DNA from 3 places in the Kitasatospora sp. NPDC002522 genome. Region 1 is predicted to be linked to each of the others. Evidence: riboswitches for the same ligand, from Rfam matches in the RefSeq annotation. Region 1 holds a riboswitch; each other region holds the start of a gene.
What was found. Region 1 has a riboswitch for S-adenosylmethionine ahead of thrC (threonine synthase). Riboswitches for the same ligand answer to the same signal wherever they lie in the genome.
Positions count from the first base shown of each region.

Region 2: linked by a shared signal. The riboswitch ahead of ACWD4U_RS30245 (putative leader peptide) and the one ahead of thrC (threonine synthase) in region 1 are both predicted to bind S-adenosylmethionine.
Region 3: linked by a shared signal. The riboswitch ahead of ACWD4U_RS02545 (aminotransferase class V-fold PLP-dependent enzyme) and the one ahead of thrC (threonine synthase) in region 1 are both predicted to bind S-adenosylmethionine.

Region 1 covers NZ_JBSFXE010000007.1:68,928-73,130, forward strand. The annotation lists gene ACWD4U_RS07875 (alpha,alpha-trehalose-phosphate synthase (UDP-forming)) at 1-77, opposite strand, end outside; gene ACWD4U_RS07880 (glucosyl-3-phosphoglycerate synthase) at 175-1,197, opposite strand; SAM riboswitch class I at 1,337-1,466, shown strand; gene thrC (threonine synthase) at 1,484-2,761, shown strand; gene ACWD4U_RS07890 (MoaD/ThiS family protein) at 2,803-3,081, shown strand; gene ACWD4U_RS07895 (cold-shock protein) at 3,644-3,853, shown strand; gene groL (chaperonin GroEL) at 4,158-4,203, shown strand, end outside.
Region 2 covers NZ_JBSFXE010000048.1:39,531-43,733, reverse strand. The annotation lists gene ACWD4U_RS30255 (NtaA/DmoA family FMN-dependent monooxygenase) at 1-422, opposite strand, end outside; gene ACWD4U_RS30250 (LLM class flavin-dependent oxidoreductase) at 443-1,666, opposite strand; gene ACWD4U_RS30245 (putative leader peptide) at 1,821-1,967, opposite strand; SAM riboswitch class IV at 2,027-2,139, opposite strand; gene ACWD4U_RS30240 (FUSC family protein) at 2,349-4,203, shown strand, end outside.
Region 3 covers NZ_JBSFXE010000002.1:191,281-195,483, forward strand. The annotation lists gene ACWD4U_RS02535 (response regulator) at 145-570, shown strand; gene trpD (anthranilate phosphoribosyltransferase) at 711-1,781, shown strand; SAM riboswitch class IV at 1,991-2,108, shown strand; gene ACWD4U_RS02545 (aminotransferase class V-fold PLP-dependent enzyme) at 2,156-3,532, shown strand; gene ACWD4U_RS02550 (Lrp/AsnC family transcriptional regulator) at 3,554-3,835, opposite strand; gene ACWD4U_RS02555 (rhomboid family intramembrane serine protease) at 3,832-4,203, opposite strand, start outside.

The DNA.
Region 1 (4,203 bases):
ACCGGACCGCGGTTGGAGGCCACCAGGATCGGGGCGGCTCCGGACTGCGTGGGGCGTTCGGACGCGTGATCGGCCATACAGCCAACCTTGCCGTGCGACCCCGTGACCAAACCACTCGGCACGACGGGCGGGGGTGAACAGTCGGGGGCGGACCCGGCGCCGCGGGTCCGGCGTTCAGCGGTCCCGGTACTCCGGGATGGCGGTCATCGGGGGCCGTTCGGTGGCCGGGACGGGATGGGTGGTGGGGGCGAAGCCGGTGGCGGTGCGGGTGTACTGGGTGAGCAGGGGGCGGAGCAGGTCCGGATCGGCCTTGAGGCGGTGGGTGCGGTCGAGGCGTTCCAGCGCGGTGCGGTAGATGGTGGCGGCCATCCGGCCGAGGGCCTGGCCGTCCTGGTGGCGGTGGTGCCGGATGCCGACGTCGACCTGGGCCAGCGCGTCCAGCCCGACCAGCTCCAACGCGTCGACCAGCAGGCCGAGTTCGACGCCGTAGCCGGTCGGGAAGGGCAGCCGCTCCAGCAGCGTGCGGCGGGCCGCGTACTCGCCGCCGAGCGGTTGGACGAAGCCCGCCAGGTGCGGCCAGTGCAGGTTGAGCAGCGGGCGGGCGACCAGTTCGGTGACCCGGCCGCCGCCCGCCGGGACGATCGCGACGCCGCCCGCGGCGGAGCCGCTCATCGACACCTCCAGCGGGCGGTCGTACATGGCCTTGACCAGGTGGATGTCGGGGTCGGTGAGCAGCGGGCCGACGATGCCGGAGACGAAGGCGGGGTCGAACTCGCGCAGGTCGGCGTCGACGAAGCAGACGATCGCGCCGCGGGTGACCATAAGCGAGCGCCACAGCACCTCGCCCTTGCCGGGCTCGGCGGGCAGCCGGGGGAGGATCGCGTCGCGGTGCACCACCCTGGCGCCGGCGGCGGCCGCCGCGGCGGCGGTGCCGTCCACCGAGCCGGAGTCGACCACCAGCAACTCGTCGACCAGCGGCACGCGTTCCATCAGCTCGGTGCGGATCGCGGTGACGATCTCGCCGACCGTGGGCTCCTCGTCCAGCGCGGGCAGCACCACGCTGACGGTTCCGGCCGGCCCGGCGGCGCGCTTGGCGGCGAGGAGCCGGTCGAGCGGCCGGTCGGCCGCGGTCCACGAGCGGCGGCGCAGCCACTCGGCCACCTCCGGCAGTACCCCGGGCACGGGCTGCTCGGCCAAGATCTCGCTCCCTGTCTCGCATCGTCTCGGGTATCGGACGGTGTGGGTCCGCAGTGCGGGCCTTCGGATACAGTCTTCGTACTGCGTTCCGACCTTCGCACGCCGGGGTCGTCCGCAGCGTAAGACCACAACTTCACAGAGCTCATCCAGAGGGACTGAGGGAACGGCCCGTTGAAGTCCCGGCAACCCTCCCGTACGGCCGTTTCGAGGCCGGCGGGACAGGTGCCAATTCCGTCCCGGACGCGACCGCGATCCGGGGAAGATGAGGAGAAAGGGCCTCGCCACCATGGCTTCTGACACTTCCGCACCCACTGTCGACCTCGGCCCCGCCGTCGCGCTGTCCTGTCGCGAGTGCGGCACCCGCTTCCCGCTCGGCCCGAGCTTCGCCTGCCTGGAGTGCTTCGGGCCGCTGGAGATCGCCTACGCCTACGACGGCTACGACGCCGAGGAGCTGCGCAAGCGGATCGAGGCCGGCCCGGCGTCGATCTGGCGCTACGCCCCGCTGCTGCCGGTGCCCGCGGACGTCGCGGACAAGCCCAACCTGAACCCGGGTTGGACCCCGCTGGTCAAGGCCGACAACCTCGGCCGCGAGCTGGGCTTCACCGCGCAGCTGCACATCAAGGACGACTCCGGCAACCCCACCCACTCCTTCAAGGACCGGGTGGTGGCCTGCGCGATCGAGGCCGCCCGGGCCTTCGACTTCACCACGCTGTCCTGCTCCTCCACCGGCAACCTGGCCGGCGCGGTGGGCGCCGCGGCCGCCCGGGCCGGCTTCAAGTCCTGCGTGTTCATCCCGCGCGACCTGGAGCAGGGCAAGGTCGTGATGGCCGGCATCTACGGCGGCGAGCTGGTCGGCATTGAGGGCAACTACGACGACGTGAACCGGTTCTGCTCCGAGCTGATCGGCGACTCGGCCGGCGAGGGCTGGGGCTTCGTCAACGTCAACCTCCGCCCGTACTACGGCGAGGGCTCCAAGACCCTGGCCTTCGAGATCTGCGAGCAGCTCGGCTGGCGGCTGCCCGAGCAGATCGTCATCCCGATCGCCTCCGGCTCCCAGCTCACCAAGATCGACAAGGGCCTGCAGGAGCTGATCAAGCTCGGCCTGGTCGAGGACCGGCCGTACAGGATCTTCGGCGCCCAGGCCGAGGGCTGCTCCCCGGTGTCGGCCGCGTTCAAGGCCGGCCGCGACGTGATCAAGCCGGTCAAGCCGGACACCATCGCCAAGTCGCTGGCGATCGGCAACCCGGCCGACGGCCCGTACGTGCTCGACATCGCCCGCCGCACCGGCGGCGCGGTCGAGGACGTCACCGACGCGCAGGTGGTCGAGGCGATCAAGCTGCTGGCCCGCACCGAGGGCATCTTCGCCGAGACCGCGGGCGGCGTGACCGTCGGCGTGCTGAAGAAGCTGGTCGAGACCGGTCAGCTCGACCCGTCCAAGGAGACCGTCGCGATCAACACCGGCGACGGCCTGAAGACCCTCGACGCGGTCTCCGACGCCGGCATGACCGCCGTGATCCGCCCGACGCTGGAGTCCTTCCGCGCCGCCGGCCTCGCCTCCGCCTGATCCCCCGGCCCATCCCCCCAGCCCCCCGAGGAGCCACCGCCATGAGCGCCACCGTCCGCATCCCGACCATCCTGCGCACCTACACCGGCGGCGCCGCCGAGGTGACCGCCGAGGGCGCCACCCTGGCCGCCGTCATCGCGGACCTGGAGGCCAACCACACCGGCATCTCCGCCCGCATCCTGGACGACACCGGCAAGCTGCGCCGCTTCGTCAACGTCTACGTGAACGACGACGACGTGCGCTTCGCCGAGGGCCTGGAGACCGAGATCAAGGACGGCTCCTCGGTGTCGATCATCCCGGCGGTGGCCGGCGGCTGCTGAGGCCGCGTCACTTTCCGCCCCGCCGCCGTCGGCCCGGAATTCCGATTTCCGGTGGCCGGCGGCGGCCGGGCGTGGTCCCCGCGGAAATGCGCCGCACACCTGCGGCTATCCGCCCGGCGGGGCGCTGGAAATCCCGCGGGGGCGGGGGAGTAGAGTGCCGGGCAAGGGCCGTTCCCCTCCTCGGCGCCTTTCAATCCTTCGTTTTTGCGCACCACGCTCCGCGCCGACGCCGCTTCGTCCCGCGCTCTGAGACGCGCGTAGGACCGGATACCGCCACTTCTGTCAGGCCGCCGTCAGAATTCTTCCGGCAATTTGCGGTGACAGGTCCGTTATGTCCGGTGGCAATTGTGCAGCTCTGCGCCTTTCGCCCCGTCATATCCCCATCGGCGGACGGCCATTCCCCGAAAGTTGGGCCTGTTGCAGAGGGCGCTTATCCGGATACATTCAGCCGCGACAGAGGCTGCGCCTTAGGGGGGGAGTCCCCAGGAGCGGCCTTCCAGACCTCTGGGTCCGCGGTCCCGCGGATCTCTGAAGGGCCAGCACAGCACAAGGGGAGTTCGGAATGGCTCAGGGCACCGTCAAGTGGTTCAACGCCGAGAAGGGCTACGGCTTCATCGCGGTCGACGGTGGAGCGGACGTGTTCGTCCACTACAGCGCGATCCAGATGGACGGCTACCGCACCCTGGAGGAAGGGCAGCGGGTCGAGTTCGAGATCTCGCAGGGTCAGAAGGGTCCGCAGGCCGACATGGTCCGCGCGGCCTCGGGTGCCTGATCCGGCCCGGTAGTCCACACACACGCCGACAGGCCCGTACGACCACGGTCGTGCGGGCCTGTCCGCGTTCCCGGGCGCAGGCGGGAGCGCCCGCGGACGCCCGGGCGCGGTGCGCGAATGGGCTTGCACTCGACACCCGAGAGTGCTAATCATTGGCGTTAGCACTCACAGTGTGAGAGTGACAAACGGACCGGGCCGGTGAGGCCCCGGGAGCGGTAGGGGAAGGGACCCCCGCTCGCTGGGCCGTCCGTCGCGGGCACCCCTTGGTCCGAGCAGTCGACCGTGTCCCGGAGGACCACTTCTGATGGCCAAGATCATCGCCTTTGACGAGGAAGCCCGCCGCGGCCTTG
Region 2 (4,203 bases), on a different contig from region 1:
CGCCGGAAGTTCTCGCCGGTGAAGGCGTCCCAGGAGGTCACCACGTTCCACGCGGCGCGACCCGCCGACAGGTGGTCCAGCGAGGCGAACTGCCGTGCCACCTCGTACGGTTCGTTGAAGGTGGAGTTGATCGTCCCGGCCAGGCCGAGCCGGTCGGTGACGGCGGCCAGCGCGGCCAGCACGGTGAAGGTGTCGGGCCGCCCGACCACGTCCAGGTCGTAGATCTCGCCGTTCTGCTCGCGCAGCCGCAGGCCCTCGGCGAGGAAGAGGAAGTCGAACCTGGCGCGCTCCGCCGTCCGCGCGAAGTGGACGAAGGAGGAGAAGTCGATCTGGCTGCCGGCCGCCGGATCGCTCCACACGGTGGTGTTGTTGACGCCGGGGAAGTGCGCGGCGAGGTGGATCTGCTTGACGGGCTTGCTCATGGCGGTGCGGTCCTTCCGGCTCAGACGAGGGCGCCGGCGGCGGGCGCGGCGTAGCGGTTGGCGGGGCGGGGCAGGCCGAGCAGCCCGCGCAGGGTCGACGCCTCGTAGGCGGTGCGGAACAGCCCGCGGCGCTGGAGCTCCGGCACCAGGGCGCGGGTGATCTGCTCCAGGTCGTGCGGGAGCGTGCCGGGCCGCAGCCGGAACCCGGTCAGCCCGGCCTGCTGCCACTCCCGCAGCAGGTCGGCGAGGGCGGCGGGCGTGCCGGCGAAGATCCGGGCGTCGCTGCCGTACGCCTCGCCCGCGCGCTCGTCCAGCCGCGCCAGGCGGTCGGCGGCGGCGCCCGGCTCCGGATCGAGGAAGACCACCAGGTCGCCGAAGACGTGCACCGTCTCCTCGGCGCGCCCCGCGGCGGCCTGCGCGGTGCGGATCTCCGCGACGATCGCGCGGGCGTCCGCCGCGTCGGCGGGCGTGACGAACGCCAGGTCCGCCGAGCGGCCGGCCAGCCGGTACGGCTCGCCCCGGTGCGCCAACGCCGCGACGAGCGGCTGGCCCTGCGGCGGACGCGGCGTGATGGAGGGCCCCCGCACGCTGAACCGGCTGCCCTCGAAGTCGATGTAGTGGAGCTTCGCGCGGTCGACGAACCGGCCGCTCGCGACGTCGCGGATCTCCGCGTCGTCCTCCCAGCTGTCCCACAGGCGCCGCAGCACCTCCACGTAGTCCTCCGCCTCGCCGAAGGACTCCCGCAGGGCGGCCAGGCCGGCCGGCGAGTCCAACTCCTCCAGCCGCAGGCCCGGCGCGGGCCGGCGGCCGAAGTGCGCGGCCTCGTCGGAACGCCCGGACACCTTCACCCGGACACCCGCCCGGCCCCCGCTGACGTGGTCGAGCGTCGCGACCGCCTTGGACAGGTGGAACGGCTCGGTGTGGGTGACCACCGCGGTCGGCACCAGCCCGACGTGCCGGGTCAGCGGTGCGACGCGGGAGGCGATCAGCACCGCGTCCAGCCGGCCCCGCACCTGGTCGGTCCGCCGGTCCGGCTCGAACGGGTGGGTGGACTGCAGACTCAACGCGTCCTCGAGGGTGACCAGGTCCAGCAGGCCGCGCTCGGCCTCGGCGACCAGGTCGGCCCAGTACCGGGCGGTGAACAACTCCTCGGTCCTGGCACCGGGTTCGCGCCACGCGGCGGGGTGCCAGCCGGCGCCGTCCAGCGCGACGGCCAGGTGCAGGGGTACGGGGGAATCGGGCATGGCGGGACCGCCTCCGGTTCGGGGGGAAGGGACGTCGAGGGTGCGTCACACCGCGCGCACGGACGCCGGCCACGGGCCGGCGCGGAAGTGGCGGACACGGTGACGCGGGGTCAGACGACAGGCGTAGGGCGGCGCGGGGCCGGGTGACGCGGCGTCAGGCGGCGCGGTACGGCGTGCCGCGACGCGCGACGGCGTGCGGCGTCGCCGGACACAGCGCGGTGGACACGCGCTGCAGATCGATGTGCAGCCGCGCGTACGTCGTGGTGACCCGGCAGCGGGCCTTCACGGTGACGACCGCCATGGGCCTGGACATCTCCCGCACCGCCGCCACCTCCGTCCCGACCGGTTCGCACCGCTTCGAGCTCGCGCTTGCGGCACCGTTCTCGGCACCGCCGGGTCGTCACCTGGAGCACCCCGCCGCGCGGGAGGGTTGCCGGTCAGCAAGCCAGGGCTCGTCGCTGACACTCATGACCTGGCTGCACCGTAACCCGCCACCGGCGTCCGGCACAATCCCGTCGGACACCCACCGGACGGGCCCGCCTGACGGGCCGTCGGCCGGGCCCGGTGGGTGCGACCGGGCGCCGCCGGTAAGCCGACACGGCCCCGTAACGAGGGCGCAGCGGTCCCGTCGCATCGCCCGCCTACTGTGGTGGCCGACGACATCCCCGGCCTCAGGAGGACCGTGCACCGTCCGGCCGCCGCCCCGCCACCCGCCTGGCTCGCCCACGTCACACGCCGTCAGCCGGGCCCGATCCCCTGGGCGGCGATGGCCCGCGGCACGCTCGGCTCCGGGCCGCTGCTCGCGCTCGGCGTCGCCACCGACCGGCACGGCGCGGGCGTGCTCGCCGGACTCGGCGCCATGTTCGCCTCCATCAACGACCGCCCCGGCACCCGGCGCACCGGGCTCCCGCACATCGGGCTGCCCGCGCTGGCCGGCGCCGCCGGGCTGCTGCTCGGCCGCGCCGACGGGTGGCCGGCCGTGGCGCTGCTGGCCGTCGTCGGCCTGGTCTCCGGGGCGATCAGCGTCCGCGGCCCGGTCAGCTCGGCCGCCGCGGTCCAACTGCTGGTGCTCACCGCCGTCGGCGGCGGCATGCCGCTCGCCATGCCGGGTCCGGTGAAGGCGGCCTGCTACCTGGCCGGCGCCGGCTGGATCCTGCTGCTGCGCCTCCTGCACCCGCGGCGCGGCGGGCCCACCGGTCCGCGCCACGGCGAACGCCTGCTGGTGGCCGCCGTGTTCGACGCGCTGGCCGACGCGCTCGACGCCGTCGGCACCCCCGCCGCCGAACCGGCCCGGCGGCGGCTCACCGCGGCCCTCGACCGCGCCGACGAGGCGCTGCGGCTGCGCCTGCTGGTGCGGCTGCGGCACACCGGCGCGGACGACCGGCTCGCGGCCCGCGCCGCCGCCGCGTCCGCCCTGTGCGAGGCCGGCGTCGCCCTGCTGTGGGAGGCCGCACCGCTGCCCGCCCGGATCAGCGTCGGCCCGCGCCGCCTCGCCGCCGCCGTCCGCGACGACGGCCCGCCCGGCCCGCTGCCCGCCCCCGCCCCCGGCACCCCGGCCCGCCTCGCCTTCGACCGGGCGGTCCTGGCCGCGGGCGTCGCCTTCGCCACCCGACCCGGTGCCGGACGGCGCACCGCGCTCCGACTCCGGACGGGCGAGGCGGGGGCGACGGGTGGGCCGGTGCGGCTGCGCGGGTCCCGGGCGAGCGGCCCGGCCGGGCGGGAGTACGGGGTGCGGGTGGCGGCGTGCGTCGCGGCCAGCGCCGCCGTCGCGCACCTGCTGCGCGCGGACCACTGGTACTGGCTGCCCGTCACCGCCGCGTTCCTGGTCAAGCCGGACTACGGGCCGCTGTTCTCACGGACCGTCAACCGCTTCGCCGGCACCGCGCTGGGCGTGCTGCTGCTGGCGGGCGCGACCGCGGCCGGCGGCTGGGTCGCCGGGCACGGGGACGCCGCACGGTGGGTGCCGATCGCCGCCGCGACCCTCGCCGGCGCGCTCACCCCCCTCGCGCTGCGGCACTTCGCGCTGCAGACCGCCGCCGTCACCGTCACCGTGCTGGCCTTCGTCGCCACCGCCGGTGACACCCAGGCGGCCGGCTCGCGACTCGTCGACACCGCGACGGCCTGCGCGATCGTCCTGCTGATCGGCCACCTGCCGGGGCTCTCGGACACCCGGGCCCGGGTCGGCCACCGCTCGGCCCAGGCCCTGCGCAGCACCGGCCGCTACCTGGACCACGTGCTCGCCGAACCGGCCGGCCCGCCCGGTGCCGTCCGGCGTACCGACCTGCGCCGGGCCGCCTACCACGCGCTCGCCGAGGCCCGGGCCGCCGCCGAGAGCGCCGCCGCCGAACTCCGCGGCGGCGACCCGCGCTGGCTGCGCGTCACCGCCGGCGCCGAGCGGATCGCCGACGCGGCCACCGCCTGCGCGACCCGGCTCGACCACGGAGCGGTCCGGCCGGACCAGGAGACCGCCCGCCGGGTCGGCTCGGCGCTGGCCGCCGTCGCCGACGCCCTGGAGGGCGGCCCCGAGCCCGCCGTCC
Region 3 (4,203 bases), on a different contig from region 1:
GCGCGGCGCCTTGAGCGAGATCGCGCCGGGGTCTCTTCAGGAGGGGTGCGCGGGAGTAGCATCCGGAGTGGACGTGGCCCGGGTCACACTGGGCCGTTCGGCCGGGGACACATATAAGAGGACGAGCACCAGGGAGCAGGGGCCATGGCGCAGCATTCCGACGAGACGCTCACCGTTCTCGTCTACAGCGACGACCGCAACACGCGCGAGCAGGTGACCCTCGCGCTCGGCCGCCGGCCCGCCGCGGACCTCCCCGCGGTCGAGTACCTCGAGTGCGCCACCGCCGCCGCGGTGCTGCGGGCCCTGGAGAAGGGCGGCATCGACCTGTGCGTGCTGGACGGCGAGGCCGTCCCGATCGGCGGGCTCGGTCTCACCCGCCAGTTGAAGGACGAGATCTACGGCTGCCCGCCGGTGCTGGTGGTGATCGGCCGCCCGCAGGACTCCTGGCTCGCCGCGTGGAGCCGCGCCGACGCGGCGGTCTCCCACCCGGTGGACCCGGTCGCGCTGGTCGACGCGTCGGCCACCCTGCTGCGGGCCCGGCTCGCGCGGCGGACCCCGGCCGGGCGCTGACCGTCCCCACCGGGGCGTCTCAACTGGAGAGAAGGGGACGGCAACCCAGGGCGGCCGTCCCCGCTCCCTCGATAGGCTGACTCCATCCCTTCCGGCCGCCCGCGGGCCGCCGGTACACGAGATGAGAGCTGGAGACGGCCATGGTGAACGTGCACTCTGCGAACGGCGGTAGCGACCCCGCGCAGGTGGTCCGCACCTGGCCCGACCTGCTGACCTCGCTGCTGAAGGGCGACGACCTCACCCAGGCCGACACCGCCTGGGCGATGGACCGCATCATGAGCGGCGAGGCCACCCCGGTCCAGGTCGCGGGCTTCACCATCGCGCTGCGCGCCAAGGGCGAGACCGTCGAGGAGATCTCCGGTCTGGTCGAGACGATGTACGCGCACGCCGAGCCGCTCGAGATCCCCGGCCCCGCGGTCGACATCGTCGGCACCGGCGGCGACCGGGCGAAGACCGTCAACATCTCCACCATGTCGGCGATCGTGGCGGCCGCGGCCGGCGCGAAGGTGGTCAAGCACGGGAACCGGGCCGCGTCCTCGGCCTCCGGCTCCTCCGACGTGCTGGGCCGGCTCGGCATCAACCTGGACCTGGCGCCGGCCCGGGTCGCGGAGGTCGCCGAGGAGGTCGGGCTGACCTTCTGCTTCGCGGCGAAGTTCCACCCCTCGATGCGGCACACCGCGCAGGCGCGCGGCGAGTTGGCGGTGCCGACGGTCTTCAACATCCTCGGCCCGCTGACCAACCCGGCCAAGGTCACCTCGCACGCCATCGGGTGCTTCGACACCCGGCTGGCCGGCCTGATCGCCGGGGTGCTGGCGCGGCGCGGCGCGACGGCGCTGGTGTTCCGCGGCGACGACGGCCTGGACGAGCTGACCATCACCACCACCTCGCACGTGTGGATCGTGCGCGACGGCGAGGTGACGGAGACTCAGTTCGACCCGCGGGACGTGGGCATCGAGCTGGTGGGCATCGAGGCGCTGCGCGGGGCCGACGCCGAGTTCAACGCGGCGGTCGCCCGCCGGGTGCTGGCGGGCGAACGCGGGCCGGTCCGGGACGCGGTGCTGCTCAACACGGCGTCCGCGCTGGTGGCGTTGGAGCTGGGGGATGCGCCGCTGGCCGAGCAGCTGGCGGCGGGGATGGAGCGAGCCGCGGCCGCGATCGATTCGGGGGCGGCGGCGGAGCTGCTGAAGCGGTGGGCCGAGGCGACACAGTAGGGAGGACATGCAGGGGCTCGGGGAACTGCGAGAAGCGGAAGGCGCCCACCAGCAAGGTCGCGATGTGGGCGGGGAGTTGCACGTGGGAGCGCGACCTGGCGGTAGGTGCATGGCCGCTCGCGCAGTTCCCCGCGCCCCTGACGGGGCACAGGTTGTCCGAGGGGTGGACGGGGCTTGAGACGATCGAGGCCTCGTGTAGGCTGACCGCAGGTCATGAGTGGCAGCGACAAGCCCCAGCTTGCTGTCCGGCAACCCTCCGTCCGTGGCGGGGTGCCCTGGGTGAGGACCGGGCCGTGCGGCGATCAGTCCGTGCGGCAAGCGCGGACCACCGGTCGATGCACCCCGGGGTCCTCACCCCGTGGAGGAGTGCATCCATGTCCGTGACCACCGAGATCTGTGCGCCGCTGGCCGTGCTGGGGCATGACGTCGAGGTTCCGCTGGCGTCGGGGGCGAAGGTCACCTACGCGGCGCTGGACTACGCGGCGAGCGCGCCGGCCCTGCAGCGGGTCTGGGACGACGTGGCGGCGTACGCGCCGTACTACGGTTCGGTGCACCGCGGGGCCGGGTACCTGTCGCAGCTGTCGACCGACCTGTTCGAGCAGAGCCGGCGGACGGTGGCGGAGTTCCTGGAGCTGCGGGACGGCGACCAGGTGGTGTTCACCCGGGCGACCACCGACTCGCTGAACCTGCTGGCGGGCGCGGTGCCGGCCGGGACCGAGGTGTTCGCGTTCGAGACGGAGCACCACGCCTCGCTGCTGCCCTGGCGGCGGGAGGGCCTGACGGTGCGTTACCTGCGGGCGCCGCGCTCGCACGCGGAGGCGGTGGCGGCGCTGGAGGAGGCGCTGCTGGGCGCGGCGGACGGGCCGAAGCTGTTCTGCGTGACCGGGGCGTCGAACGTCACCGGCGAGCTGTGGCCGGTGCGCGAGCTGACCGAGGTCGCCCACCGGTACGGCGCCCGGGTGGTGCTGGACGCGGCCCAGCTGGCGCCGCACCACCGGCTCTCGGTGCGGGAGTTGGACGTCGACTGGGTGGCGTTCTCCGGGCACAAGCTGTACGCGCCGTTCGGCGCCGGCGTGCTGGCGGGCCGCTCCGACTGGCTGGACGCGGCGGAGCCGTACCTGGCCGGCGGCGGGGCGAGCCGGACGGTGGCGCGGGAGCTGGACGGCTCGGTGGCGGTCGAGTGGCACACCGGCCCGGCGCGGCACGAGGCGGGCTCGCCGAACGTGATCGGGGCGTACGCGGTGGCCTCGGCCTGCCGGGCGCTGACCGAGGCGGGGTTCGACGCGCTGGAGGCCCGCGAGCGGGCGCTGGTGGCGAAGCTGACGGCGGGTCTGGCCGCGATCCCCGAGGTGCGGGTGCTCAGCCTGTTCGGCGCCGAGGCGGACCGGGTCGGCGTGGTGTCCTTCGTGGTGCAGGGCTGGAACAGCTCGCACTTCTCGGCGGCGCTCTCCGCCGAGTACGGGATCGGGGTGCGGGACGGGCTGTTCTGCGCGCACCCGCTGGTGCGCACCCTGCTCGGGGGCGAGGAGGCCGCGCCGAGCGAGTGCGGCGCGCCGGAGCCCTCGCTGCCGGGGGAGCGCAGCCTGAACGCGATCCGGGTGAGCTTCGGCGCGGGCACCCCGGAGGAGCACCTGGAGCGGTTCCTGACGGCCGTTCGGGAGCTGGTCACCGACGGCGCGAAGTGGAGCTACCGCAACGAGGGCGGGCGCTGCGTGGCGGCCGCGGAGATCGACCGGGGCCGCCAGCGCTGAGCCCGCCCGGGGAGGCGGCCGCTACTCGTCCAGGCCGAGCGAGAAGGCCGCCTCCAGGTCGTGCTGGGAGTAGGTGCGGAAGGCGATGTGGGTCTCGGTGTCGATCACGCCGGGGATCTTGTTCAGACGGCCGGGGATCACCTCGGCCAGGTCCTCGTGGCCGCGTACCCGGACCATGGCGATCAGGTTGTAGGTGCCGGTCACGGAGTAGACCTCGGTGACGCCCTCGATGGCGGCGATCGCCTCGGCGATTTCGGGGATCCGGTCGACGCTGGTGTTGATGAGGACGATCGCGGTGATCACTGAGCAACTCCTGTTCGAGAAGGTGCGCCCAGGGTATCCCCCGCCGGACGGGCGGCCCAGGCGAACAGCCAGCCGGTGGCGAATCCGATCACGTGGACCAGGTAGGCGACCCCGGTGCCGCCGGAACTGACGGACCACCACTGCAGGGCGAACCACAGGCCGAGCACCAGCCAGGCGGGGAAGCGCAGCGGCAGGAAGAGCAGGATCGGCACCAGGGTGGTCACCCGGGCCTTCGGATAGAGCCGCAGGTACGCGCCGAGCACCCCGGCGATCGCGCCGGAGGCGCCGACCAGCGCGCGCATGGCGTCGGGGGTGTGCGCCTCGGCCACCGCGTAGCCGTAGGTCGCCAGGTAGCCGATGGCGAGGTA